DNA from 3 places in the Aquitalea aquatilis genome. Region 1 is predicted to be linked to each of the others. Evidence: predicted binding sites of a transcription regulator. Region 1 holds the regulator's gene; each other region holds the start of a gene.
The links. Region 1 encodes HrcA, which represses chaperone genes, less so after heat shock. Its sites were predicted from a motif close to ATTAGCACTCGNNNNNNNCGAGTGCTAAT; they were not measured.
Positions count from the first base shown of each region.

Region 2: groES (co-chaperone GroES) is a predicted target of HrcA. The motif match lies at 6,301-6,329, and genes of this name have one in related genera.
Region 3: rpoH (RNA polymerase sigma factor RpoH) is a predicted target of HrcA. The motif match lies at 3,100-3,128, and genes of this name have one in related genera.

Region 1 covers NZ_CP039731.1:4,105,105-4,114,627, forward strand. Annotated here, with positions in the region: gene recR (recombination mediator RecR) at 1-537, opposite strand, end outside; gene FAZ30_RS19075 (GFA family protein) at 579-980, opposite strand; gene FAZ30_RS19080 (YbaB/EbfC family nucleoid-associated protein) at 1,065-1,403, opposite strand; gene dnaX (DNA polymerase III subunit gamma/tau) at 1,405-3,360, opposite strand; gene mltB (lytic murein transglycosylase B) at 3,436-4,485, opposite strand; gene hrcA (heat-inducible transcriptional repressor HrcA) at 4,518-5,534, opposite strand; gene recA (recombinase RecA) at 5,695-6,741, shown strand; gene recX (recombination regulator RecX) at 6,759-7,220, shown strand; gene alaS (alanine--tRNA ligase) at 7,333-9,523, shown strand, end outside.
Region 2 covers NZ_CP039731.1:513,834-523,356, reverse strand. Annotated here, with positions in the region: gene FAZ30_RS02460 (glycosyltransferase) at 1-80, opposite strand, end outside; gene FAZ30_RS02455 (MATE family efflux transporter) at 84-1,403, opposite strand; gene rfbC (dTDP-4-dehydrorhamnose 3,5-epimerase) at 1,474-2,034, opposite strand; gene rfbA (glucose-1-phosphate thymidylyltransferase RfbA) at 2,051-2,920, opposite strand; gene rfbD (dTDP-4-dehydrorhamnose reductase) at 2,937-3,830, opposite strand; gene rfbB (dTDP-glucose 4,6-dehydratase) at 3,827-4,891, opposite strand; gene FAZ30_RS02430 (MraY family glycosyltransferase) at 5,244-6,221, shown strand; gene groES (co-chaperone GroES) at 6,400-6,687, shown strand; gene groL (chaperonin GroEL) at 6,740-8,383, shown strand; gene FAZ30_RS02415 (Nif3-like dinuclear metal center hexameric protein) at 8,509-9,258, shown strand; gene petA (ubiquinol-cytochrome c reductase iron-sulfur subunit) at 9,379-9,523, shown strand, end outside.
Region 3 covers NZ_CP039731.1:1,545,314-1,554,836, forward strand. Annotated here, with positions in the region: gene FAZ30_RS07110 (PglL family O-oligosaccharyltransferase) at 1-254, shown strand, start outside; gene FAZ30_RS07115 (PglL family O-oligosaccharyltransferase) at 350-2,137, shown strand; gene rpoH (RNA polymerase sigma factor RpoH) at 2,206-3,069, opposite strand; gene ftsX (permease-like cell division protein FtsX) at 3,271-4,179, opposite strand; gene ftsE (cell division ATP-binding protein FtsE) at 4,176-4,829, opposite strand; gene ftsY (signal recognition particle-docking protein FtsY) at 4,942-6,060, opposite strand; gene rsmD (16S rRNA (guanine(966)-N(2))-methyltransferase RsmD) at 6,765-7,325, shown strand; gene FAZ30_RS07145 (YfhL family 4Fe-4S dicluster ferredoxin) at 7,425-7,676, shown strand; tRNA gene FAZ30_RS07150 (tRNA-Tyr) at 7,816-7,901, shown strand; tRNA gene FAZ30_RS07155 (tRNA-Gly) at 7,955-8,028, shown strand; tRNA gene FAZ30_RS07160 (tRNA-Thr) at 8,050-8,124, shown strand; gene tuf (elongation factor Tu) at 8,164-9,354, shown strand; tRNA gene FAZ30_RS07170 (tRNA-Trp) at 9,368-9,443, shown strand; gene secE (preprotein translocase subunit SecE) at 9,511-9,523, shown strand, end outside.

The DNA.
Region 1 (9,523 bases):
CTCGCCGCCCACCGGCATGCCACGGGCGATGCGTGACACCTTGGGGCCGCGCTCTTTCAGCAGCTCGGCAATCATGTGGGCGGTGACTTCGCCCTCGGCAGTAAAGTTGGTGGCAATCACCACCTCCTCCACTACGTCATCCAGCGCCCGCACCATCAACTTGTCCAGATTGACATCCTTGGGGCCGATATTGTCCAGCGGCGATATACGGCCCATCAGCACGAAATACAGGCCCTGATAGCATTTGGCCTGCTCCAGCGTCATCAGATCAGCCGGCATTTCCACCACGCATAGTTGATCCGGCCGGCGTTCCGGGTCGGCGCAAATACTGCACAGCGGGGTTTCACTGAAGGTATTGCAGCGTTCGCAATGGGTCAGCTTGGTCAAGGCCCGGTCCAGCGCCCGCGCCAGCTTGTCGGCACCGGTCTTGTCCCGTTGCAGCAAATGGAAGGCCATGCGCTGGGCGGTTTTGGGGCCGACACCGGGTAATACCTTGAAGGCGGCAATCAACTGGTCAAGCGCGGGTGGGTTTTTCATCGGCAAACAGGCAGGAAAAGATAAGGGAAGGTAAACCGGCTTCAGTCCGGCCCGCCCTGCGCATAACGCGGCAAGGCATCGTCGAGGTGAAACCAGGGAATGGCGCTGTCCGTCCACTCATGGCAATCGGGTGGCCGCTGCTCCGGCTGCTCCAGCGTGGCGACGGTAATTTCCAGCCGCTGGCTGCCATCGGTACATTCATAAAACAGGGTGCTGCCACAGACCGGGCAGAAATGCCGCAACCCCAGTGGTGACGAGCGATAGGCCGTGGTCGCACCTTGCCAGCTGACGGCGTGGCGGGCAAACAGCGCCCCCAGATAAACCGGTGCACCGGCGGCCAGCTGACAGGTCTTGCAATAGCAGTAAGACACACCAAGAGGCCGGCCCTGGCACTGATACCGTACCGCGCCACACAGGCAATGACCGTGCGATACCTGCTCCATAGCGGCTCTCTGGTGTCTGCGGGGCCATCAAGCCCCACCATGCGTCACGACCGGGCCGCAACGCAGCTGGCCGTGCAGGCAGGATTAGAAGGGCAGTTTCATACCGGCCGGCAGATTCAGGCCATTGGTGAAACCGGACATCTTTTCCTGGGAAGTGGCTTCTACCTTGCGCACGGCGTCGTTCACGGCGGCGGCGATCAGGTCTTCCAGCATTTCCTTGTCTTCCTTGGCATCGTCCAGCAGGCTGTCGTCGATGGACACGCGCTTTACATCGTGGCCGCAGGTCATGACGATTTTCACCAGGCCGGCACCGGATTGGCCTTCCACTTCCACCGTGGCCAGCTCTTCCTGGGCCTTCTTCATGTTTTCCTGCATTTGCTGGGCTTGCTTCATCAGACCAGCGATACCGTTTTTACCGAACATTTCACAACTCCTGAACAGGTTGAATCGTTTCAGCGATCAGCGTAGCGCCCATATCGCGCACCAGTTGCTGAATCACCGGATCGTTTTCCAGGCAAATCCGGGCCTGGGCCAATTGTTCCTGGCGGTGGCGAGCGCCCTGCATGGCCGGTGTTTCCAGCCCCAGTTCCTCTATCGTCACCACCAGCTCTACCGGCTGACCGAACTGCTCGGCCAGCGCAGCCTTGAGTTTTTCCTGATAATCGCGGGTGGCCATGTGGCGGAAGCTGTCCGGCACCGCCAGCTCCAGCCGCGACTGGCTCCAGCCCTTGAGCACGGCGTTGTGCGCCAGCATGCGCGAAGCGCCCAGGCGGGTGCCCAGCAGGGTGACCAGCGCGCCCCAGTCGCCATCAAACTGATAAGGCGCTGTATCCACCGTGACCGCCTCTTCGGCCATGGCGTAGGCCGGCATGGCCTCTTCCGCCTCGGCCTCGTCCCACGGTGCGGTGTTGTCAGGCTCGACCTCATCCTCGTCGTCGCGCTCGTCGTCTTCTGCGACGGCAAGCTGGGCGGGCTGTGCAATGGCTGCCGGGGCTGGCGCAGTCACAACTGGCTCGGCGGGCACAACTGGCGCAACAGGAACGACAGACGGCAGTGGCGCCGGCGCGGCTAGCGGTGCGGGGGCAGGTTCGGGTTCGGCGTCAGCCGCCGCGGCAGGCTCTTGCGCAGCCGGTCGGCTGGCTGGCTTGCGATTACCCAGACCAGCCAGCAAGGCGCGGGCAGCAGCCGAACCGTCAGCCCCGGCATCGGACTGGGCCGGCATCGCTGCCGGTGCCGGCCGGGTGACAGCCGCTGCAGCGTTACTGCGCGGCGCGGCCACGCTGTCGGGCTGGGCATGGGCCGGATGGAAGGCCAGCATGCGCAGCAGGGTCATATTGAAGCCCGCGTGCTCATCTGGTGCCAGTGCCAGATCCTTGCGGCCATGAATGGCGATCTGATAGTAAAGCTGCACATCTTGCGGTGCGATCAGGCTGGCCAGTGCAAACAGCGCTTCGCGCTCTGGCTCGTCATCGGCAATGGCGGTGGGCACGGTCTGCGCCATGGCCAGTTGCTGCAGCAAGACGGCCATTTCGGCCAATACGCTGTCAAAACCGATACCGCGCTGTGCCAGCTGTTCGGCCTCGGCCATCAGACGCGGGCCATCACCTGCCGCCAGCGCATCCAGCAAGACAAACAGGTAGCGGCGATCCACCGCGCCCAGCATGGCGCGCACGCCCTCTTCCTTCACCTCGCCCATGCCATAGGCAATGGCCTGGTCCAGCAGCGACAGTGCATCGCGCATCGAGCCGGCGGCGGCACGGCCGAGCAAGGCCAGCGCGGCTGGTTCGAAGCTTTGCTGCTCCACTTCCAGCACATGCGCCAGATGGCCTGCCACCTGCTGTGGCGTCATATTGCGCAGCGAGAACTGCAGGCAACGCGACAATACCGTGACCGGCACTTTTTGCGGATCGGTGGTAGCCAGGATGAACTTGACGTGGGCCGGCGGCTCTTCCAGCGTCTTCAGCATGGCGTTGAAGGCACTCTTCGACAGCATGTGCACTTCGTCGATGATGTAGACCTTGAAGCGGCCAGAAGTGGGCGCGTACTGGGCGTTTTCCAGCACTTCGCGGATATTGTCGATGCCGGTATTGGAGGCGGCATCGATTTCCAGCAAGTCGACAAAGCGGCCGGCGTCGATCTGGCGGCAGGCGGAACACTCGCCGCAAGGCTCGGCGGTGGTGCCGGTTTCGCAGTTGAGGCTCTTGGCCAGAATGCGTGCGATGGTGGTCTTGCCCACCCCGCGCGTGCCGGTCAGCAGATAGGCGTGGTGCAGCCGCTCTTCATTCAGGGCATTGGAGAGGGCGCGCACCACATGCTCCTGACCGACCAGATCGGCAAAGCGTTTGGGGCGCCACTTGCGGGCAAGGACTTGATAGCTCATGGGGGCGGATTTTAATGGCAATTGGCCGGCAAGGCGACTCCTTTTGGCTGGAGCCGCCTGCCGGCTGGCCCGGCCTTACTGGGCCGGGGTCGGCTCGGCTGCCGTGGCGGCCGGCTGGGCCGCCTGCAGCGCCTGGGCATTCAGATAACGCAGGCGCAGTTCGGCGGCCAGTTCCTGTGCCACCTTGGCATACAAGGTGCTCTTGTTATAGCGGGTGATGACGTAGAAATTGTTCAGCCCCAGCCAGTACTCGGTAACACCCGGCGCGGTTTCCAGCGGCACCAGCACGGCGGGCACCTGGTCGGCCACCTGGGCCTGCGGCAACACGCCACGTGCCTTGAGTTCGCCCACCGTCAGGTGCAGATTGAATTTGTCGGCCACCAGCACACTGACATCCACGCCGGGTTGCACGGCTGCCGGCACGATCACGTCGTCGCCATGACGCCAGCCTTGCAGCTGGAAGTAATGCGCCACGCTGCCAATGGCATCGTCGACGTTGTTCCAGATATCGCGATGGCCGCTGCCATCAAAATCCACCGCCCATTTGCGGAAGCTGGACGGCATGAATTGCGGCAGGCCCATGGCCCCGGCGTAAGAGCCTTTCAGCGACAGCGGGTCGATGCGCTCTTCCTTGGCCAGCTTGAGGAATTCGGTCAGCTCGCCACGGAAATACTCGGCGCGGCGCGGGTAGTTGAAGGCGATGGTGGACAACGCATCCGCCAGACGGAAGCTACCGGTATTGCGACCATAATTGGTTTCGATGCCCAGAATGGCCACCACCATTTCCGGCGGCACGCCGTATACCTGCTCGGCACGCTGCAAGGCGGCGGCATGCTGCTGCCAGAAGGCCACGCCGCTCTTCAGCAGGCGCTCGTTATAAAAGCTGGAGCGGAACTGATACCACGGCCGCGAAGTGGAAGGCTTGTCGAGAATGGCGATGATATTGGGCTTGATTTCCACATTGGCAAACACCGCCTCCAGCTCCGGGCGATTGAACACGCCACTGGCGACCTGCTCGTCGATATAGCGCTGTACATCGGGGCGGGCCAGAAAAGCTGCATCGGCTTGCGCCAGGGAAGACATCACGCCGCCGGCAAGGGCGGCAGCCATCAACAATCGTTTCATCAGGGGGTTCCGTTTGGTGCCGTCGTGGCGGCTTAGTAGGAGAGCGCGCTGGAGACCAGTCTGGCGGTGATGTCCACGATGGGAATCACCCGCTCATAGGCCATGCGGGTGGGGCCGACCACACCCAGTGTACCGACCACCAGGCCGTTGATGCGATAAGGCGCAGTCACCACCGAACACTCGTCCAGCGTCATCACACCAGACTCTTCGCCGATGAAAATGTTCACACCCTGGGCTTCCTGGCCCTGGTTGAGCAGTTTCAACAGTTCGGTCTTGCGCTCGAAAGTGGCAAACAGCTCACGCAAGCGCGACAGGTCTTCCGACAGGTCGCGCACATTCAGCAGATTCATGCCGCCGGCAATCACCACCGCATCACTGGGGCTGCCCAGCGAACTCTGGCCAAAACGTACTGCGGCCGACATCAGCTCGGTGATATTGCCCTGCAGTTCGCGCAGTTCGGTAGCCACCAGGCTGGCAATGGCGCTCAGGCCCTGGCCGGCGTAATGCTGGCTGATGAAATTGCCGGCTTCGATCAGCTCGCTGGGGCTGTAATCGCGCTCGGTGGACAGCAAGTGGTTCTGCACATCGCCATCCAGCGTCACCAGAATCATCAGGATGCGCCGCTCGGACAGCCGCAGGAATTCGATCTGGCGGAAGGCCACGTCGGAACGCTGCGGCGTCACCACCACCCCGGCAAAATGAGTGAGGTCGGACAGCAGGGTGGACGCCGCCTGGGCAATGCGCTGCGGACTGTCCGGCTGCAGGCTGCTTTGCAGCTCGCGCATCGCCAGTTCTTCCAGCGGCTGGATGGTGAGCAGGTGATCGACAAACAGGCGATAGCCCTTGGCCGTGGGAATGCGTCCGGCCGAAGTGTGCGGCGAGGCAATCAGCCCCATGCCTTCCAGATCGGCCAGAATGTTGCGGATGGACGCGGACGACAGCTCCATGCCAGACAGCATGGACAGGGTTTTCGATCCCACCGGCTGACCATCGGCGATATAGCGTTCGATCAGCGTTTTCAGCAGACGTTGTGCGCGCTCGTTCATCATGCTCTCATTTTACCTGACCGGGCGATTCCGGCCAGCCTCTCCATCAATACCATGTTGCGCGTGTTGGCGTCATTTCAAGCTGCCATTCGCATTTGTCGGCTCTTGGCTTTGTGCGATAATCCCCCATCTATTGGTCCCACTACACGCAATTGGAGACAGCATGGCGTCAGAAGACAAGAGCCGCGCATTGGCGGCTGCCCTTGCCCAGATCGAAAAGCAGTTCGGCAAGGGGTCGATCATGCGGATGAGCGACAACCAGATCAATGAAAACCTGCAGGTGGTTTCCACCGGCTCGCTGGGCCTGGACCTGGCGCTGGGTATCGGCGGTCTGCCGCGTGGCCGTGTCGTGGAAATCTACGGCCCGGAATCTTCCGGTAAAACCACGCTGTGTCTGCAGGCCGTGGCCGAAGCACAGAAGCTGGGCGGCACCTGCGCCTATATCGATGCCGAAAACGCACTGGACCCGATCTACGCCCAGAAGCTGGGGGTAAAGGTGGAAGACCTGCTGATTTCCCAGCCGGATACCGGCGAGCAGGCACTGGAAATCTGCGACATGCTGGTCCGTTCCAGCGGCGTGGACGTGATCGTGATCGACTCGGTGGCTGCCCTGGTCCCCAAGGCGGAAATCGAAGGCGAAATGGGCGACAGCCACGTTGGCCTGCAAGCCCGCCTGATGAGCCAGGCCCTGCGCAAGCTGACCGCCAACATCAAGCGCACCAACACCCTGGTGATCTTCATCAACCAGATCCGCATGAAGATCGGCGTGATGTTCGGCAACCCGGAAACCACCACCGGTGGTAACGCGCTGAAGTTCTACGCCTCGGTGCGCCTGGACATCCGTCGCGTTGGCGGCATCAAGAAGGGTGACGAAGTCATCGGTAACGAGACCCGCGTCAAGGTCGTGAAAAACAAGGTATCGCCGCCGTTCCGCCAGGCTGATTTCGACATCCTGTACGGCGAAGGCATCAGCCGCGAAGGCGAAATCATCGAGCTGGGCGTCAAGCATGGCTTTGTTGACAAGTCCGGTGCCTGGTATGCCTATAACGGCCAGAAAATCGGCCAGGGCAAGGACAATACCCGCGAATGGCTGAAATCCAATCCGGCCATTGCCCAGGAAATCGAAGCCAAGATCCGTGACGCCGTCGGCATCAAGGTAGAAATTACCGAGAACGACGAAGAGCTGGCCGACGATACGCTGGACGTGTGAAACGCACCGGCTTGTCGATGGAAAAAAGCCTGAAGGCGCGAGCCGTCGATCTCCTGTCCCGCCGGGAATACACCCGGCGGGAACTGGAGCGGCGGCTCGCGCCGTTTGCCGAAAGCCCAGAGCAACTGGCCACCCTGCTGGACGAACTGGCCGAGCGTAACTGGCAGTCCGATAGCCGTTTTGCCCAGCAGTTTGCCGATATCAAGGGCCAGAAATACGGTAGCCGCCGCCTGCAACAGGAAATGCGCCAACGTGGTGTGGGCAAGGAAGACATCGCCCAGGTACTGGAAGATCGCGACGACCTGAGCCTGGCCCGCAGCCAGTGGGAAAGAAAATTCGGCAGCGTAGCCGACACCCCGCAGGAAAGAGCCCGCCAGATGCGCTTTCTGGCCGCGCGCGGCTTTGGCATGGACATCATCCGCAAGGTGATGGCAGGCAGCCCCATGGATGAAGATTTCCCGCCGGACAGCGCAGACTGAGCGCGGCCGGAGCCGAAGCCCTTGCCAGCCTTGTTGTGGCTTGACACAATCCAGCATGCTCAGCATCAGCCCCCACGCCGATGCCAACGAATTCAATCTCGACGAAAACGACATGAAAACCTCAGAAATTCGCCAGAAATTCCTGGATTTCTTCGCCTCCAAAGGCCACCAGGTAGTAGCTTCCAGTTCGCTGGTACCGTGGGAAGATCCCACCCTGCTGTTTACCAATGCCGGCATGAACCAGTTCAAGGACGTGTTCCTCGGCTTTGACAAGCGCCCTTACAGCCGCGCCACCACCAGCCAGAAATGCGTACGCGCCGGCGGCAAGCACAACGACCTGGAAAACGTCGGCTACACCGCGCGCCACCATACTTTCTTCGAAATGCTGGGCAACTTCAGCTTCGGCGACTACTTCAAGCGTGATGCCATCCACTTCGCCTGGGAATTCCTCACCGGCGAGCAATGGCTGGCGCTGCCCAAGGACAAGCTGATGGTGACGGTATACGCCACCGACGACGAAGCCTTTGATATCTGGAACAAGGAAATCGGCGTACCGGCCGACAAGATTGTCCGCATCGGCGACAACAAGGGCGCGCCCTACGCCTCGGACAACTTCTGGCAGATGGGCGACACCGGCCCCTGCGGCCCGTGTACCGAAATTTTCTACGATCACGGCGAGCACATCTGGGGCGGCCCTCCGGGAAGCCCGGAAGAAGACGGCGACCGCTTCATCGAAATCTGGAACAACGTGTTCATGCAGTTCAACCGCGACGAAACCGGCGCGATGAACCCGCTGCCCAAGCCGTCGGTGGATACCGGCATGGGCCTGGAGCGTATCTCGGCCGTACTGCAACACGTACATGCCAACTACGAGATCGACCTGTTCCAGAACCTGCTGAAAGCCGCTGCCCGTGAAACCGGCGTGCCCTTCAGCATGGACATCCCCTCGCTCAAGGTGATTGCCGACCACATCCGCGCCTGTTCCTTCCTGATTGCCGATGGCGTGATTCCGTCCAACGACGGCCGTGGCTATGTGCTACGTCGCATTATCCGCCGCGCCATCCGCCACGGTTACAAGCTGGGCCAGAAGGGTCTGTTCTTCCATAAGCTGGTGGCTGATCTGGCCGCTGAAATGGGCGATGCCTATCCGGAACTGCGTCAGAAACAGGCCGAGATCGAAGACAGCCTGCGCCAGGAAGAACTGCGCTTTGCCGAAACCCTGGACAAGGGCATGGCACTGCTGGAAACCGCACTGGCCGCCAACAGCAAGGTACTGGACGGCGAAACCGCCTTCAAACTGTACGACACCTTCGGCTTCCCGCTGGACCTGACCGCCGACATCTGCCGCGAACGCGAAGTGGAAGTGGATCAGGCCGGTTTTGACAAGGCGATGGAAGCCCAGCGCGAACGCGCCCGTGCTGCCTCGTCCTTCAAGATGGCCGGCAATGTCGACTATAGCGGTGCCGATACCGTGTTCAACGGCTACGAATCCACCAGCGTGGATGCCAAAGTGCTGGCGCTGTACAAGGGCAATGAAGCCGTACAGCAGCTGGAGGCCGGCGACGAAGGCATCGTGGTACTGGACAACACCGCCTTCTACGCCGAAGGCGGCGGTCAGGTGGGCGATGTCGGTGAAATCTCCGCTCAGGGCGGCGTCGCTGCACTGTTCGACGTGGCCGACACCCAGAAGGTGCAAGCCGCAGTATTCGGCCACAAGGGCCGTCTGGCACGCGGCAGCCTGAAGGTGGGCGACAGCGTGAGCGCCACCATCGACCTGCACCAGCGCGCGGCCACCGCACGCAACCACTCGGCTACCCACCTGCTGCATGCCGCGCTGCGCCATGTACTGGGTGAACACGTGGCCCAGAAGGGTTCACTGGTGAACCCGGAACGTGCCCGCTTCGACTTCGCCCACAACGAGCCGGTATCGGCTGAACAACTGGCGGAAGTGGAGCGCATCGTCAACCGCGTGGTCATCCATAACGTGGAAGTCAGCGTCGGCCACATGTCCTACGACGACGCCATCAAGGCCGGGGCGATTGCCCTGTTCGGCGAAAAGTACGGCGACACCGTGCGCGTACTGAAAATGGGCGACTTCTCCACCGAACTGTGCGGCGGTACTCACGTCAAGCGCACCGGTGACATCGGCCTGTTCAAGATCATTGCCGAAACCGGCGTGGCTGCTGGCGTGCGCCGTATCGAAGCCGTCACCGGCGAAGGTGCCGTGGCACTGGTACAGGCACAGGATGGCGAACTGAAAGCTGCCGCCGCCATCGCTCAGGCCCAGCCGGGCGAACTGCTGT
Region 2 (9,523 bases), 770 kb from region 1:
TCAGCGAGTTGGTATATAAATTGCTCAACACCGCCAAATGTATCAGGGTAATACGTTTTGTAGAAGTGAAGAACTTTCATTTTTCAATTCCTTTTTTCATTATTTCTGTGAGTGATTTTTAAGGCGGAGTCGAACATTAATTTATTTCCGAGAAAAGTTGTTAGCATGCTGGATATAATGATTGCAACTAATACTCCATTTATTTGATAGTGCTGGGAAAGAGTCCATTGCAAAATAATGCTTATTATTGCTTGAGAAGATAGGGTGTACCACAGTAGTTTTGCATTATTCATGCTTTGGAGTAGCATTGCATAAGTATCTGAACAGATTTTAATTAAAAAGCACATTCCAAATAGAATTATTGTTATTGTTTGGGGCGAATTTTTTATAGAGAAAATAGCTGTTATTTCTTTTTCAAGTATGATCAGTATTAATGTGTATGCTGTTAGGAGAGTAACTCCAATTTTTATGTACCTTCTTGCAATGGTATGCATTTGTAGATATTTTTTTTGGGTGTAAAGCTCTGTACATGTTGGCCATAGTCCTTGCATAACTGCTGCATATATAAAAAAAATAAAGGTGAACAATTTTTGAAATATGGAATATGTAGAGATACTCTCTTGTGATAATTTTTGTGAAATGACTAGGTAGTCAGATTGAGCTGTTAGCGTAGCTATGATAGAGAATATCCAAAAACTCCATCCATGCTTCAGTAAAAATTTAATGTAAATTAAATTTCGAAAGTCAAGTATTTTAAATTTGTTTATTTTATTTATTTTTGCGGTATATGCAAAAAAGCATAGTGTTAAGAAGGTGCTTGGTCCATTTAATAGTAATGTTACAATTAGAATTGGATTTTCCCGTTTTCCGATGTCGATGCTCATTAGAAGCATGAGCCCAAGCGCCGAGGATATGGCTGGGATAATATTGGAAATCCAACCTCTATCATTTGCTAGCCATACTCGGTATGAAATAGTGCTAAGATTAGATAGGATATAAATCAGACATGTAGTAAAGAATAAAGTATTTTTTTCGGTTAAATTAATTGTTGTTACAGATCTTAAATAAATTGATCCTATCTCTCTGCTTATTGTAAATGCAATAACAATAGTAATGATACTAAGTAGTGGTGTTGATGCGAGTGAGAAAAAAATCAATTTATTGTTCTTTTTGTTTTTGGCTTTTCGTTCGGAAATGGTGTTTTGTAAACTGCTGGATGTTCCAAAGTCAGATAATAATGCCCAGGGTAATAGGGCAGATAGTAATGCAAAGGTTGAGTATTGTTCAAATCCTAGGGTGCTGGTAATGTGCCGGATACAAAGTAGCTGTGTTGATGCGGTAATGATTTTTGATGCCCAGGCACTTATTGCATAGTAGATATGACTTGGAATTTTTTTTTTCATATATCTTTATTGCCTTGGCGTTTGTTATTGATTCTGTGTTGTCTGTAATTAATGCCATTGTTTTTTGTATTTATAGATTGGCTTGGTTTAATAAGGTTGAAAATGGGTAAGCGTTCTGATCTTTCTCTGATAGGAATAGTCTTTTTACTTTAAAAGTGGGCCAGATTATATTTAAAATATTGTCATTCCAGGTAATTGATTTTTCATGATTTGGCGAATAATAATTTGTTGTTTTATATTGAAATTCGGAATGTTCAGATAGTGTTAAAAATCCATGGGCAAAGCCTTCGGGAATCCACAGCTGGCGCTTGTTATCTGCCGACAGCACTACGCCTACCCATTGGCCAAAGGTGGGCGAGCTGCGGCGGATATCCACTGCAACATCGTAAACCTCGCCCAGCGTGCAGCGCACCAGCTTGCCTTGTGCAAACGGTGGCATCTGGTAGTGCAATCCGCGCAGCACGCCCTTGCTGGAGCGGCTGTGGTTGTCCTGGACAAATTCAACTTTGTGGCCAATGGCTTCTTCAAAGCGCTTCTGGTTGAAACTTTCGAAGAAAAATCCACGGTCGTCACCAAATACGGCAGGCTCAATGATTTTGACGTCCGGGATAGCGGTATCAATGATGTTCATGAAATAGGTAGCTTTCTTACTTCAGCAGCTGCAGCAAATATTGTCCGTAGGCATTCTTTTTCAGCGGCTGTGCTAGCATTTCCAGCTGAGTTGCATCAATCCAGTGCTGCACGTAGGCAATTTCCTCCAGGCAGGCCACTTTCAGGCCCTGACGGTTTTCCACTGTGGCAATGAACTGGCTGGCTTCCAGCATGGATTCGTGGGTGCCGGTGTCCAGCCAAGCGTAGCCGCGCCCCATTGTTTGCACGTCCAGTTGCCCTTGTTGCAGGTAGTGGTTGTTGACATCGGTGATCTCTAGCTCGCCGCGCGGTGAGGGGCGAATGGATTTGGCAATGTTGATGACCTGATTGTCGTAGAAGTACAGGCCGGTAACGGCGTAGTTGGATTTGGGCTGTGCCGGCTTTTCCTCGATGGAGAGGGCTTTGCCTTCGGTGTCGAATTCCACCACGCCGTAGCGTTCCGGGTCTTGCACATGGTAGGCAAACACGCTGGCACCTTGCTCTTTGGCGTTGGCTGCTTTCAGCAGTTTGCGGAAGTCATGGCCGTGGAAGATATTGTCACCCAGTACCAGTGCCGAAGGTGCGCCTGCCAGGAAGTCTTCGCCAATGATGAAGGCCTGTGCGAGGCCATCCGGACTGGGTTGTACCGCGTACTGCAGGCTGATGCCCCACTGGCTACCATCACCCAGCAACTGCTCAAAGCGCGGGGTGTCCTGCGGGGTGGAGATGATCAGGATGTCGCGAATCCCGGCCAGCATCAGTGTGCTGAGCGGGTAGTAGATCATCGGCTTGTCGTAGATGGGGAGCAGTTGTTTGCTAACTGCCAGCGTGGCGGGGTACAGGCGGGTGCCACTCCCCCCCGCCAGGATGATGCCTTTACGTTTCATCTGCATGTGTCCTGCATCAGGAATTGAAGATTTGCTGGAACACCTGTTCCACACCGGACTGCCATGTTGGCATTGTTAAGCCAAAATTTTGTTCGATTTTACTGCAATTCAGTCTGGAGTTGCTGGGGCGCTTTGCGGGCGTGGGGTAGGCTGAAGACGGAATGTCATGCAGGTTTTCCGGCTTCAGTTGCAGTGCGACACCGTAACGTTCCGCCAGTGCAAGCAGGAGTTCGGAATAACCATGCCAGCTGGTATTGCCGCTGCTGGCCAGGTGATAGGTGCCGAGCAGCTTCTTGTCCTGGCTGGCTTGCCACTGTTTGATGATATGCGCGCTGACGTCGGCAATCAACGCAGCGGGTGTGGGCGCGCCAATCTGGTCGGCCACCACATTCAGGCTGTCGCGTTCGCGCGCCAGGCGCATGATGGTTTTGAGGAAATTGTTGCCATGTGCACCGACCACCCAACTGGTGCGCAGGATGATGTGGTTTGCACCACAGGCACGGATGGCCTGTTCGCCCTGCCATTTGCTCAAACCATAGACTGACTGTGGGTTGGTCGCATCGTCTTCCTTATAGCTATCGACCTTGTTGCCATCAAATACATAGTCGGTGGAATAGTGCAGCAGCAGGACATGGTGTCGAGCAGCCCACTCTGCCATGGCTGCTGGCGCTGCGGTATTGATGCGGTGCGCCAGTTCTGCTTCACTTTCGGCCTTGTCCACCGCGGTATAGGCGGCAGGATTGACGATGATGTCTGGTTGGTAGTGATCCAGCACGCTGGCAATCTGTGCAGTATTAGCCAGATCCAGCTGCTGGCGGTTCAGGCAGATGCACTCGCCCAGCATGGCCAGAGAGCGTTGTAGCTCGAAGCCGACTTGGCCGTTGCTGCCGGTAATCAGGATGCGGCTCATGCCTTGTTCCCGTAATGTTGTTCCAGCCATTGGCGATAATTGCCGCTGGTGACATTGCCGACCCAGTCCTGATTGTCCAGATACCACTGCACGGTTTTGCGGATGCCGCTTTCAAACGTTTCCGCCGGTTTCCAGCCCAGTTCCTGTTGCAGCTTACGCGCGTCGATAGCGTAGCGACGATCATGGCCGGGACGATCCTGGACGTAGGTGATTTGCGCGGCGTAGCCACGGCCATCTGTTTTGGGCCGCAGTTCATCCAGAATGCTGCAGATGCTGTTGACTACATCCAGATTGGCTTTTTCATTCCAGCCGCCAACATTATAGGTTTCACCCAGGCGACCTTGCGCCAGCACGGTGCGGATGGCGCTGCAATGGTCTTTCACATACAGCCAGTCGCGGATTTGCTGGCCATCACCGTAAATGGGCAAGGGCTTACCGGCCAGCGCATTCAGGATGACCAGCGGAATCAGTTTTTCCGGGAAGTGATAAGGGCCGTAGTTGTTGCTGCAGTTGGTGGTGAGTACTGGCAGGCCGTAAGTGTGGTGCCAGGCGCGTACCAGGTGGTCCGATGCAGCCTTGCTGGCCGAGTAGGGGCTGTTGGGTTCGTAGCGGTTGGTTTCGCTGAAGGGGGCATCGCTATCTGACAGCGTACCGTACACCTCGTCAGTGGATACGTGCAGGAAGCGGAAAGTCGCCTTGGCTTCGCCTTCCAGTGTGTTCCAGTAAGCTCGCACTGCCTCCAGTAGGTTGAAGGTACCCACTACATTGGTCTGGATGAAGTCACCTGGGCCGTGGATGGAACGGTCGACATGGCTTTCCGCTGCGAAATTGATCACTGCACGAACTTGGTGCTGCTGTAGCAGTCGGCAGACCAGCTCTCGGTCGCCAATATCGCCCTGTACAAACAGGTGGCGCGGGTCGTTTTCCAGGCTGGACAGGGTTTGCAGATTGCCAGCGTAAGTCAGCTTGTCAATGTTGATGACTGGTTCGTCTTGCTGGCTGAGCCAGTCGAGAACAAAGTTGGCTCCGATGAAGCCGGCACCGCCAGTAACCAATATCATGTAATAATTCCAAGTAAGGTTAAGATAATTCCAAGTAAAGTTAAGTGTTTATTGCTTGGCACAGGGCCATGGTAAAGTCGCTTACAATTGGTACATGCCAACTTTGCACTGGCAAGGCCCACAGTATATGACAGAATCGTTATCTGCTCGTCGCGTAGCCTTGAGACTTTACTGCATTGAGCCGTATATTCCGCTTTTATCTCCATTCAGGCCTTGATGCCCCATGTTGCAGATTTTCTTGCTTGCGTTGCTCGTCTCATTTTTTTCGGCGTTGCTGTTGATCCGCTATGCTCACCTGCACGCTCGATTTTCCACTGATGGAGATATCACTGGTGTACAGAAATTTCATGCCATGCCGGTGCCGCGCATTGGTGGCCTGCCCATCATGCTGGGCCTGATTGCTGGCTGCGCACTGTCAGGCTATCTGAATACATCGGTATGGGTATTGCTGTTGTTGCTGTCGGCTTTCCCGGCATTTGCGGCCGGTTTCATTGAGGACCTCACCAAGAAAATCGGCCCCTTGCCACGTCTGCTGGCGACTTTTGTCGCGGCCGCGCTGGGCTATTTTCTGCTGGGTGCCGGGCTGGCCCGCTTATCCATTCCGGGTGTGGATCATTTGTTGGCTTCTTACTGGTGGCTATCCTTGCTATTGACCATGGTGGCCGTGGGCGGAGTGGCTCATGCCGTTAACATCATCGACGGCTATAACGGGCTATCGGGTATGGTGGCAGTGTTCATTTTTCTTGCCATCGCCTATGTCTGCTTCAAGGTGCAAGACATTGTGTTGATGAGCGTGTGTTTTGCCATGGTGGGAGCCATTCTGGGCTTTTTATTCTGGAATTTTCCACGTGGGTTGATTTTTGCCGGGGATGGTGGTGCTTATCTGATTGGCTTCATGATCGCTGAACTTTCTGTACTGCTGGTGGCGCGTAATCCAGCCGTGTCGCCGTGGTTTCCCTTGTTGTGTGTGATTTACCCGGTATTCGAGACGGTTTTCTCTATTTATCGACGCAAGTTTTTGCAGGGCCGGGCGGTGGGCTATCCAGATGCCTTGCACCTGCATCAAATGATATATAAGCGCATGGTGCTGTGGATGGTAGGCTCGAAAGAGGCCCGTCATCTGACCCAGCGCAACAGCATGACTTCACCGTATCTGTGGGTGCTCGCTTCTTTTTCGGTGGTGCCGGCCATGCTGTTCTGGAATCGCACCTGGTTACTGATGCTGCTGACCTTGCTGTTTGTGCTGGCCTATCTTCGTCTGTACCGCATGATCGTCCGCTTCCAGACTCCGCGCTGGATGGTGTTGCGGCGCGACGACTCCTCTCGCTGAACTTTCAGCTGATGTTAGCAGGGGGGCTGGCAAGTTTTTGCCGGTCCCCCTCTTGAAACATCCCGACCCCGTCCCTATTATTAGCACTCGTCAGGGGTGAGTGCTAAAGCCTGCCCCGCGCTGCCATCCTGGCAGTACACATTGCATTCAACAGCCACTTTGTATTTAGGAGAGATCAATGGCAATTCGTCCGCTGCACGATCGTGTTGTTATCAAGCGCCTTGAGGCTGAAGAAAAGACTGCTTCCGGCATCGTTCTGCCGGGGGCCGCCGCTGAAAAGCCCGACATGGGTGAGGTGCTGGCTGTCGGTAACGGCAAGGTTCTGGACAATGGCGAGCGCCGTCCGCTGGAGCTGAAAGTTGGCGATAAAGTGATTTTCGGCAAGTACTCCGGTCAGTCCGTCAAGGTTGACGGTGATGAAGTCCTCGTGATGCGCGAGGAAGATGTAATGGGCATCGTCGAGTAATTCCGACCCATACCGACTTCAAACGACCCTATAGAATTCTGGAGATTTGAGAATGGCTGCAAAAGACGTAAAGTTTGGTGATTCCGCTCGTGCCAAGATGGTAATTGGCGTCAATATTCTGGCTGACGCTGTCAAGGTGACTCTGGGCCCGAAAGGCCGCAACGTGGTGCTGGACCGCTCCTTTGGCGCGCCGACCATCACCAAGGACGGCGTTTCCGTTGCCAAGGAAATCGAACTGAAAGACAAGTTCGAAAACATGGGCGCACAGATGGTGAAGGAAGTGGCTTCCAAGACTTCCGACGTGGCCGGCGACGGTACCACCACTGCGACCGTACTGGCTCAGGCTATCGTGCAGGAAGGCATGAAGTACGTTGCTGCCGGCATGAACCCGATGGATCTGAAGCGTGGTATCGACAAGGCTGTGATCTCCCTGGTTGGTGAAATCGCCAAGATCGCCAAGCCGTGTGCCACCACCAAGGAAATCGCTCAGGTTGGCTCCATCTCCGCCAACTCCGATTCCGATATCGGTGAAATCATCGCTACCGCCATGGAAAAAGTGGGCAAGGAAGGCGTGATCACCGTTGAAGACGGCAAGAGCCTGAACAACGAGCTGGACGTGGTGGAAGGCATGCAGTTTGACCGCGGCTACCTGTCCCCGTACTTCATCAACAACCAGGAAAAGCAGATTGCCGCTCTGGACAATCCGTTTGTTCTGCTGTTCGACAAGAAGGTTTCCAATATACGCGACCTGCTGCCGGTACTGGAGCAAGTAGCCAAGTCCGGCCGTCCGCTGCTGATCATCGCTGAAGATGTTGAAGGCGAAGCGCTGGCTACCCTGGTGGTCAACACCATTCGTGGCATCCTGAAGGTGGTTGCAGTCAAGGCTCCGGGCTTTGGCGACCGTCGCAAGGCCATGCTGCAGGATATCGCCATCCTGACCGGCGGTACCGTGATTGCCGAAGAGCTGGGTCTGACCCTGGAAAAGGCTACTCTGGACATGCTGGGCCAAGCCAAGCGTATCGAAGTGGGCAAGGAAAACACCATCATCATCGACGGCGCTGGTCAGGCTGAGGCCATCCAGGCTCGCGTTGGTGAGATCCGTCGCCAGATCGAAGAAGCTTCTTCTGATTACGACCGCGAAAAACTGCAAGAGCGCGTGGCCAAACTGGCCGGCGGTGTTGCCGTGATCAAGGTTGGTGCCGCTACTGAAGTGGAAATGAAAGAGAAGAAGGCCCGCGTTGAAGACGCGCTGCACGCTACCCGCGCCGCTGTAGAAGAAGGCGTTGTGGCTGGTGGTGGCGTAGCTCTGCTGCGTGCCCGCTCCACTCTGGACAGCCTGAAGACCGACAACGTCGATCAGGACGCTGGTGTGAAGATCGTACTGAAGGCCATCGAAGCCCCGCTGCGTCAGATCGTCAAGAACGCTGGCGACGAGCCGTCTGTTGTGGTGAACAAGGTGCTGGAAGGCAAGGGTAACTTCGGTTACAACGCAGCTACCGGCGAATACGGCGACATGCTGGAAATGGGCGTGCTGGATCCGGCCAAGGTAACCCGCTCTGCTCTGCAACACGCTGCTTCCGTTGCTGGCCTGATGCTGACTACCGATTGCATGATCGCAGAACTGCCGGAAGACAAGCCGGCTGCTGGCGGCATGCCGGATATGGGTGGCATGGGTGGCATGGGTGGCATGATGTAAGCTGCTTCAGCCCTCGCTGAATCTAAAAACCCCGCACTTGTGCGGGGTTTTTTGTTTTTCTGTGCGAGGGTGGGAGCGACCGACTTCTCTGGCACAATAGGCAGCAGCCTATTTCGCAAGGATGCATGATGCAATTACAGCAGCTGCTTGCCAGCATGGATGAATGGCTGGAGCCATGGCGCTACCAGGACTACGCGCCCAATGGTTTACAAATCGAGGGCAGGGCAGAGGTGCGGCACATCATCACGGGTGTGACCGCCTCACAAGCACTGATTGATGTGGCGATTGCCCGCCGGGCGGATGCCATTCTGGTGCATCATGGTTATTTCTGGAAGGGCGAAGACGCCCGGCTGATTGGCATGAAGCGTGCGCGAGTGGCCAAACTGTTGCAGCATGACATCAGCCTGATTGCTTATCACTTACCGCTGGACGGGCATCTGGAGTTGGGCAATAACGCCACCCTGGCCAGACGGCTGGGTTGGCAGGCCGAGGGCCAGGCCGGTGAGCAGGGCTTGCTATGGCATGGCCGGTGGCCGGCTGCCGCGACTGCAGCGCAACTGGCTGAGGAAATTTCCGTTAGCCTGGGCCGGCAAGCGATGCTGCTGGGCCCGGCTGAGCGGCCAGTACGCCGGCTGGCCTGGTGTACCGGTGGGGCGCAGTCCTTCTTTCAAGAGGCCATCCGGCTCGGGGTTGATGCCTTTGTCACGGGCGAGGTCTCGGAGCAATGTTTCCATCTGGCCGAGGAGTATGGCGTGGCTTTCATCGCCGCCGGACATCATGTAACAGAGCGCTACGGCGTACAGGCACTGGGCGAGAAGGTTTCTCATTTACCCGGCATAACTGTTGAATTTGTCGATCTTTTCAATCCGGTTTAGACAAATCTACCCAACCGGGCTCAATTTATTTGCATAGGCGCTTCATGTCCCTACTGGTAATCAGGTAAAATCGTCTGGTTTGAAGTTTGAGCTCGGTTTCCACGTTTGAGGATGACTGTAATGAGTGAACAACAAGTCGATACGGGGCGCCGTCGGTTTCTGACGGTAGCAACCAGCGCTGTTGGGGGTGTGGCCGTTGCCGGGGTGGCAACGCCGTTTCTGATGAGTTTCTTCCCGTCTGAACGGGCAAAGGCGGCTGGTGCAC
Region 3 (9,523 bases), 1.8 Mb from region 1:
TCTTGTATGCACTGGATAAGCAGATGGCCAAAGCCGAGCATACGATAAAGCTGGCAATCGCCAACTATCCAGATTATGCGCCCAATTTTGATTACCGTTTGGCCGTGATGAAGAAAGATGAACTGAAGCCATTGCAGCTGATTACCTCCAAGGCGGCCAAGGCATATGTCGATCATGGTGTTCAGACCGATCCTGGCCGTATCGCGGCAGTCATGACAGTTGCCTCCCCGGCCACCCGCAAGCCCTTGTTCTAGGTAGTTAACGACACTGCCAGTCTTCTGGCTGGCGGTGTCTTCACCGCGCTACATGCGGTATCCTCCATGCTTTGCTTTTAGCCCCAGACTCCATCATGTCTTTTCCAACTTTTTCCCGCCGTCTGGCCTTGCTGGCGTTTTGCCTGATCGCCATCATGCCTTTTGCCTCCCGTATCCATTTCGTGCCATTGCCGCAGTGGTTTGGCGAGATGAATGTGGTGTGGCTGATGCTGGCCGCAGCGGTTTATCTGTTGCCCAGCGGCATGCTGTTCGAGCGGGTGCCGCGTGCCAGCTGGTGGTGTCTGTGGCTGGCCATCGTGTGGGCGCTGCAGCCGCAGCTGGTCCATGCGCTGTTTCCCGGTATGACTTATGCCACCGCGCTGGCCTGGCTGGTGGTGGCTTTGCTGGCTGGTTTGTCTTATAGCCTGCAGCAGACCTTTGGCAGTCGCGAGTTTGCGGTGTGGCTGGCGCGCGCCATCATTGTCGGCGGGCTGGTGCAGTCGCTGATCGGTCTGGCGCAACTGACGGGCTTGGCCAATAGCCTGGGCTTGTTTTATGACAGCGCCCACCCGACGACCAATATCTTTGGCCATATCGGGCAGCGCAACCAGTATGCGCATTACCTGATGTGGTCGGTGGTCAGTGGAGTGTATCTGTTTGCGGTGGATCGCCTGGCGCGTGGCTGGTTGGTGCTGCTGGTGCTGTGGCTGGGGCTGATGCTGGCCTATGCCGCATCGCGTACTACCTTGCTGTATCTGCTGGCCTTGACCTTGCTGGGTGGCTTGTGGCACTGGCGGATGCAGTCTGCGGTATCGCGCCGCTTGATGTGGGCGATGCTGCTGTCTTGTGTGGTGGTGTTTGCGGCGCAGTTTGCCTTGCCGCTGGTGAATCATCTGCTCTCTTTGCTGACACATGCCACGGTGAGCAACGCTTCGGGGGTGGAGCGGCTGGCAGCCAACGGCGATGATATGGGCTCGCGCCGGCTGGCGGAAATGGGCAAGGCCTGGTTGAGTTTCAAGTCGCACCCGCTGTGGGGGGTGGGCTGGTCGCAATATGCAGCGGAAAGTGTGCGCTTGCAGCCTTTGCCGCAATTTGCTTCTGCCGGTTTCAATAGCGGTTTGTTTACCAATTGCCATAATCTGATTCTGCAATTGCTGGTGGAAATGGGACTGCCGATCACCTTGCTGGTGGTGGGTGGCTTTGCCTGGGTGATCTGGCCTTTCTTCAGCGAGCAGGCCGAGGCTGAGGGGATGCTGGCCTTGGGCTGCATGGCGGTCACCCTGATTCACTCCATGCTGGAGTACCCACTCTGGTATCTGTATTTCCTGGCGATGCTGGTGGTGTTTGCCTCGATGTCTCCTGCGCGTACCGGTCGCGCGGGCTGGATGCTGCGGGCGTGCTGGATGCTGGGCATGCTGTTCATCGGCTATATGTCGGTGGTGACCTGGTCTACCTATAACGAGCTGGTTGGGCTCTATACCCAGACGGATAACCCGGCGCGTGATGCCAAGCGACAGCAGCGGTTGGCCGAGATCATGGAGCAGCACCCGCTGTTTGCCTACCATGCACTGAGCACGCTGGATGACTATCTGGTTGCCGACAAGAACAATCTGACGCGCAAGTTGCAGTGGGAGGAGCGGCTGACAGCTTTCCGCCCTTACCCGGATGTGATGATGAAAAAGGCACAAATGCTGGCGCTGGCCGGACGCGAGGCGGAAGCCAAGGCGACGGTGAGCACGGCACTGGCCTCATTCCCGACTTATGCCAAGGATTATCTGGACGGTATTGATGAAGAAGTCCCGGCGTGGCAGCCGCTGCGCGAGATCGCACAGCAGGTGTTTGACCGCCTGCCAGCCAAGTATCGCGGTGGCGAAGGGGAATAAGCGGTCGCTGTAAAATTGAAAAGCCCGCGCTGAATGGCGCGGGCTTTTTTCATTGCAGTAGCAGGCAATCAGTTGTCGATAACGACGCCTTCGCTCAGCGCAGTTTTCATTTTGCCGAGTGCCTTGGCCTCGATCTGGCGGATGCGCTCGGCAGAAACCCCGAACTCTGCAGCCAGCTCGTGCAAGGTGGCGCCGCCATCATCGGCCAGCCAGCGGGCTTCGACAATGCGACGGCTGCGGGCATCCAGCGATGCCAGTGCGTATTCGATGCCTTCGGTTTGCAGATGGTCGAACGCTTTGCGTTCCAGCGCACGAGTCGGTTCGTGATGGGCGTCGGCCAGCCAGTCGATGGGGGCAAAACCTTCATCGTCGCCATCGTCGGCCATCAGCGCGATATCCTGCCCGCTCATGCGGGTTTCCATTTCACGCACTTCTTCCGGCTTCACGCCAAGGTCTTCGGCGATTTGCCGGGCTTCGTTTTCACTCAGCGCAGAAAAACTGCTCTTCATGCTGCGCAGATTGAAAAACAGCTTGCGCTGCGGCTTGGTGGTGGCAATGCGCACCAGGCGCCAGTTGCGCAGGATGAATTCGTGAATTTCAGCCTTGATCCAGTGCACGGCAAAGGAAAACAGGCGTACGCCACGGCCCGGCTCGAAGCGTTTTACCGCTTTCATCAGGCCGATATTGCCTTCCTGGATCAGGTCGGCCTGTTGCAGGCCGTAGCCGGCATAACCACGCGAAATCGATACGACAACGCGCAGATGTGACAGCACCATCTGGCGAGCGGCTTCCAGATCATTGTCTTGCTGGAAGCGGGTGGCCAGCTCGGTTTCCTGTTCGGGGGTCAGCATGGGAACACTGTTCACCGCCTGGATGTATTGCTCCAGGCTGCCGCTGGACGACGGAACGGGCAAGGCAAATGTTGTGGTCATCAGTGTAACTACCTCCTTGGGTAGTGCTATGTTAGCACTCGTATATTGAGAGTGCTAGCAAGCAAAGGTTCCAGCGTCAATGATTTTTCCTATCGGGCTGATAGCTTTTTCAGTGGAAAATCGCTGGGAATATTCTGCTGGTCGACATCGGCTGAATGTCACCATAAGCGACATTCAGCCAGAAGTGAAAGGGAATGATTGTTAACGAGGTTGAATCTGCCGCAGGTGATGGTCGGAAGCCAGGCGGGCGCCCAGCATCGCCAGCAGGGCGGAAATGGCCAGCACAACAAGCAACTCGACAACGCTGAGGCCGCGTAACTGCACGGCTTCGTTGTAAAGCTGGGCAAATTCGTGGATGGCGGGGTTGGCCGTCATTACCAGCCAGCTGGTCAGCCCCCATGCGGCCAGACCGGCAAGCAGGCCCTGCCACATGGCGTGGTACATGAAGGGGCGACGGATAAAGCTGTCCGGCGCGCCAATCAGCTTGGCCACTTCGATTTCATCGCGACGGGCCAGAATCTGCATCCGTACCGCATTGTGGGTGACCAGAACCAGGGCAATGCCCAGTGCCGCGCCGAGAAACCAGGTCAGCTGTTTGCCCATCTCCACCATGCCGTACAGGCGCTTGGCCCAGCGGGCATCGAACTGGGCGGTTTCCACCATGGGCAGGCCGGATAGTTCTTTTTGCAGCATTTCCAGTTCGTGGGGTTCCAGCGTCTTGGGGGTGACTACAAAGGCGTCTGGCAGCGGGTTGTCAGTCAGACCATCACTCAGTCCTGGCAGACCGTTGCGCTTTTCCAGATCGGACAGCGCCTGCTTCTTGCCGACGAAGCTGTAACTCTGAATGCGTGGGTGTTTGGTGAGGGTGCTGGAGACGGCGGCGAGGTCGGCTTCCTCGGCTGATTGCTCCATGAACAGGGTGATCTGTGGCGTGGCGGTGAGCCGGCCAGCCCATTCCTGGATGCTGCTTACCGTCAGATAAAGCGACAAGGGCAGGGCCAGCGCGATGGATAGCATCAACAAGGTGAGCAGGCTGCCGAACGGTTGGCGCAGGATCTTCACCAGCGCCTGTCTGGCGCTTTGCCAGTTCAGATAGAGAAAGTGTTTCATGCGGCGAACTGCCCTTCTTTCAACCGGATGATGCGACGTCCGTAGTCTTCCATCAGGGTTTCGTCATGGGCGGAAATCACCACGGTCACCCCAACCTGATGGAAGGATTTGAACAGCTCCATGATGTCCAGCGCGTAAGCGCGGTCGAGGTTGGCTGATGGTTCATCTGCCAGCAGCAGGCTGGGGCGGTGCACCACGGCGCGGGCAATGCACAAACGTTGCTGTTCGCCACCAGACAGGCGAATCGGCATGGATTTTTCTTTGGACAGCAGGCCAACCTTGTCCAGTGCGGCACGCACCCGGCGTGCGGCATCACGTCGATCGAAGCCGATGATGTCCAGCGGCAACATAACGTTATCGAAGACCGAGCGATCGAACAGCAGCTTGTGGTCCTGGAATACCATGCCGATATGCTGGCGCACATAGGGAATCTGACTGCTGCGCAGCTTGGACAGATTCTGGCCGCTGACAATCACGCTGCCGCTGCTGGCGCGCTCGATGCCAGCCACCAGCTTGAGTAAGGTAGATTTGCCGGCACCGGAATGGCCGGCCAAAAAAGCCATTTCACCAGTGTCGATGGTAAAGGAAAGATTCTTCAGGGCTTCGTTGCCACCGGGATAACGCTTGGTGACCTGGTCGAACTGAATCATGCGCTGCATTCCCCTTGATCCTGAGCTGCAGGCCAGCGTATTCGCCAGGGCCTGCCGGGTGAGGTGTCGCCGGCAAGCAATCACCGGCGCGGGTCTCTATAAAGTGTGTCGATCAGTCGAACAGGGCGTCGACATAATCCTTGCTGTTGAACGGGCGCAGATCGTCGATGCTTTCGCCCACACCGACAAACCGTAGCGGAATCGGCCGCTGCTTGGCAATGGCGGCAATCACACCACCCTTGGCGGTGCCATCCAGCTTGGTCAGAATCAGCCCGGTCAGGCCCAGGGCGTCATCGAATACCTTGACCTGGCTGATGGCGTTCTGGCCGATGTTGGCATCCAGCACCAGGATGATTTCATGTGGCGCATCCGGCAGCGCTTTCTGGATGACGCGCTTTACCTTTTTGATTTCTTCCATCAGATGCAGCTGGGTCGGCAGGCGCCCCGCCGTATCCGCCAGTACGATGTCGATGCCACGGGCGGTAGCCGCCTGGATGGCATCAAAGCACACGGCAGCAGCGTCGCCACCTTGCTGGGCAATTACGGTGACATTGTTACGTTCGCCCCAGGCCATCAGCTGTTCGCGCGCAGCTGCGCGGAAGGTATCGCCAGCAGCCAGCAGCACGCTCTTGCCTTGCTGCTGATAGTACTTGGCCAGCTTGCCAATCGAGGTGGTTTTCCCGGCACCATTCACCCCAGCCATCATGATGACAAAAGGCTTCTTGCCGCTGACATCCAGCGGCTTTTCCAGCGGGTGGATCAGATCATTGAGCGAATCCTTGAGTGCGCCTTTCAGCTCACTGCCGTCTTTCAGGCCCTTCAGGCTGACGCGCTCGCGCACATCCTGCAGCAGGTGCACCGTGGCATCCATGCCCATGTCGGCGGTCAGTAGTACGGTTTCCAGCTCTTCGTACAACTCCTCATCGATCTTGCCACCGCCAAACAGGCCAGCCAGCGATTTGCCCAGTTTGTCACGGGTTTTGGACAGACCAGTCTTGAGGCGTTCGGTCCAGCTCTGCTTGCGTGCCGGCGGTTCTGCTGCGGCACTGACGGGGGGAGGAGTCGGGTTCTCCGGCGCGGGTACGGGCGCCTCAGGGATGTCGGGTGTAGCAAGCGGTGTGGCTTGCAAGGTGGCGGGAGCCGCCGCCGGGATGTCTGCCGGCTGGCTGGCTAGGGGTTCTGCAGCCGGGGTTTCAACCGGCTTTGGCTTTTTCTTGAAGAAACTGAACATGCGTCTGCGTAGTCAACGGTAGGCGATAAATGGCTAAATTGTATCCTTAAATCAGCCACTGGGCAGAAACGATGGTGATGAAAGCCAAAGCCGGGCTGATTGGCCGTGGTGAAGGGCGTTGGCACTGTCGATTGGAGGAGGGCATTTAGCCTAACCAGCATGCCTATGCTGCTGCGCCCATGTCTGAAGGTGAAGGCAGGTCGCGGCTGCGGATGAGGTGAGTGGGTGAGTTTGCCAGTCACGTTGATTGGACGAGATGGTGTGCAAGCTGGGTGTTCTCAGGCTACGTCACCCGGCTAGGTGGCAAGCACCGTGTGCCACGGTGGTTTGTAATGGCATGGTTCCGCCGAAGCGGCATGCGCTGTTGATCAGGCTGATCAATCAAGCATTGTCATTGGGGCTATTTATCAAGCGATGGCTAATCGGCATGCAGAAACCGGGTGTGTGTGCTTTGCTACCCACACGTCTATATAGAGCATAGAGGATGTGCCTGGCGCAGGCAGATTGGTAATGGCGCTGATGGGGCATGTTGTGCTTGCCTGTGGCATGGCTACGCGGCGCTGTCTGCTTGTTGGTCCAGGGTCTTGTCTGGATACGCACTGTGACGGCGGGTGCGACACCTTTGAACGCCAATCTGCGTCAGATGCAGCATGCCGGACGGGAAACGGGTAAACTCTCGCCCTTGAGTTTTTAGCCCAAGCGTCATGAATCAACAGCGAAACAAAGTCCGAATCATCGGCGGCCAGTATCGTCGTCGCTTGCTGCCCTTTCCGGATGCCGAAGGTTTGCGCCCAACGCCGGACCGGGTGCGGGAGACGGTATTCAACTGGCTGGGTCAGGAATTGCACGGCAAGCGCTGTCTCGACCTGTTCGCCGGCAGCGGCGCCCTCGGTTTCGAAGCGGCCTCGCGCGCAGCGGCACGTGTGGTCATGGTGGAAAAGTCGCGCAAGGTAGCGGAATCGCTCAAGGCCAATCGCCAGTTGCTCGCGGCGCATGCCATCGACGTCGTCCCAATGGATGCCTTGCTGTACCTGAAAAGCTGTCGAGAGCAATTTGACATCATTTTCGTCGATCCGCCGTATGACTCCAGCTTGCTGCAGCAGGCATTGCCCTTGTTGCAGCCGTTGCTGGCTACTGACGGCGTATTGTATTTCGAAGCCAGGCACTGGCCGGAAAGTTTGCCAGGCTGGCAGATCCTGAAGCAGGACAAGGCCGGCATGGTGCATTACGCACTGGTCCGGCCTGCGACTGAAGAATCGCTGTAATACGTAGGCAGGTCGCCGCATAAGGATATAACGGGGCGAACTTGCGACCGTGCTGCACGGATGACAGAATCAATACTGTGAATACCTGAGGAAATTACTATGTCTCTCATGATTACCGACGAATGCATCAACTGCGACGTCTGTGAGCCGGAATGCCCGAACAATGCCATCTCGCAGGGTGAGGAGATCTATCAGATCGACCCCAGTCTGTGCACTCAGTGTGTAGGCCACTATGACGAGCCGCAGTGCCAGCAAGTCTGTCCGGTGGATTGCATCCCGCTGGATCCGGCCCATCCGGAAACCCAGGATGAGCTGCATGCTAAGTACCTGGTCATTTCCGGCAAAGCCTGATTGAAGCTAAGTGCTTGATGAAAAAGACAGAGCCCCGCAGTTTGCGGGGCTTTGTTCTTTTTCTGGCAAAAATAATGAAAAAAATTGCAGCACAGGTGTTGACGAGGGAAGTGGGTATCTATACTATTCGGGTCTCTCAGGGGGGGTTACCCCAGCGGTCAACGGGTCCGGACTGTAAATCCGGCGGCTCAGCCTTCGAAGGTTCGAATCCTTCTCCCCCCACCAGAATTTTTTACGTCTTGGCGGCGTGTAGTTTGAAGGCCGTATAGTTGTTGCAGGCGGGTGTAGCTCAATGGTAGAGCAGAAGCCTTCCAAGCTTACGACGAGGGTTCGATTCCCTTCACCCGCTCCAAGCGTTAATGCCTGTTAAAGGGCCCATGTAGCTCAGGGGTAGAGCACTCCCTTGGTAAGGGAGAGGTCGGCAGTTCAATTCTGCCCATGGGCACCACCCATTTGTTTGTAGTTATTCAAATCAGGAAATTTTGCCATGGCTAAGGAAAAGTTCGAGCGGACCAAACCGCACGTAAACGTCGGCACCATCGGTCACGTTGACCATGGTAAGACCACCCTGACCGCAGCGATCACCACCATTCTGTCGAAGAAGTTCGGTGGCGAAGCCAAGGACTACTCCCAGATCGACAGCGCGCCGGAAGAAAAGGCACGTGGTATTACCATTAATACCGCGCACGTAGAATACGAAACCGAAGCACGTCACTACGCTCACGTAGACTGCCCGGGTCACGCTGACTACGTTAAGAACATGATTACCGGTGCAGCCCAGATGGACGGTGCTATCCTGGTATGTTCCGCTGCTGACGGCCCGATGCCGCAAACTCGCGAACACATCCTGCTGTCCCGTCAGGTTGGCGTACCGTTCATCATCGTTTACCTGAACAAGGCTGACCTGGTTGACGACGCTGAGCTGCTGGAACTGGTTGAAATGGAAGTGCGCGATCTGCTGTCTTCCTATGACTTCCCGGGCGATGACACTCCGGTGGTAATCGGTTCGGCTCGTCTGGCACTGGAAGGCGACCAATCCGAAATGGGCGAACCGTCCATCTTTCGTCTGGCCGATGCTCTGGACTCCTACATCCCGACTCCGGAACGTGCAGTTGACAAGCCGTTCCTGCTGCCGATCGAAGACGTGTTCTCGATCTCCGGTCGCGGTACTGTAGTAACGGGTCGTGTAGAGCGTGGCATTGTTAAGGTTGGTGAAGAATTGGAAATCGTGGGCCTGAAGGCAACTGCGAAGACCACCTGCACCGGCGTTGAAATGTTCCGCAAGCTGTTGGACCAAGGTCAGGCTGGTGACAACGTAGGCGTACTGCTGCGTGGCACCAAGCGTGAAGACGTAGAGCGTGGCCAGGTTCTGGCCAAGCCGGGCACGATCACCCCGCACACCAAGTTCGCTGCTTCGGTATACGTACTGAGCAAGGACGAAGGCGGCCGTCACACCCCGTTCTTCGCTAACTACCGTCCGCAGTTCTACTTCCGTACTACCGACGTGACTGGTGCAGTAACTCTGTCCGAAGGCGTGGAAATGGTAATGCCGGGTGACAACGTAGAAATCACCGTAGAACTGATCGCTCCGATCGCTATGGAAGAAGGTCTGCGTTTCGCCATCCGTGAAGGCGGCCGTACTGTTGGCGCCGGCGTGGTAGCAAAAATTCTTGCTTGATTAATAGGTTTATAGGCCAGTAGCTCAATTGGTAGAGTATCGGTCTCCAAAACCGAGGGTTGGGGGTTCGAGACCCTCCTGGCCTGCCAATTAAGACCAGCCGGCGCTTTGCGCCGGTTGGTCTTTTGTCGCATACGCGCAGAGAACATTCCGCACATGGAAATGCAAG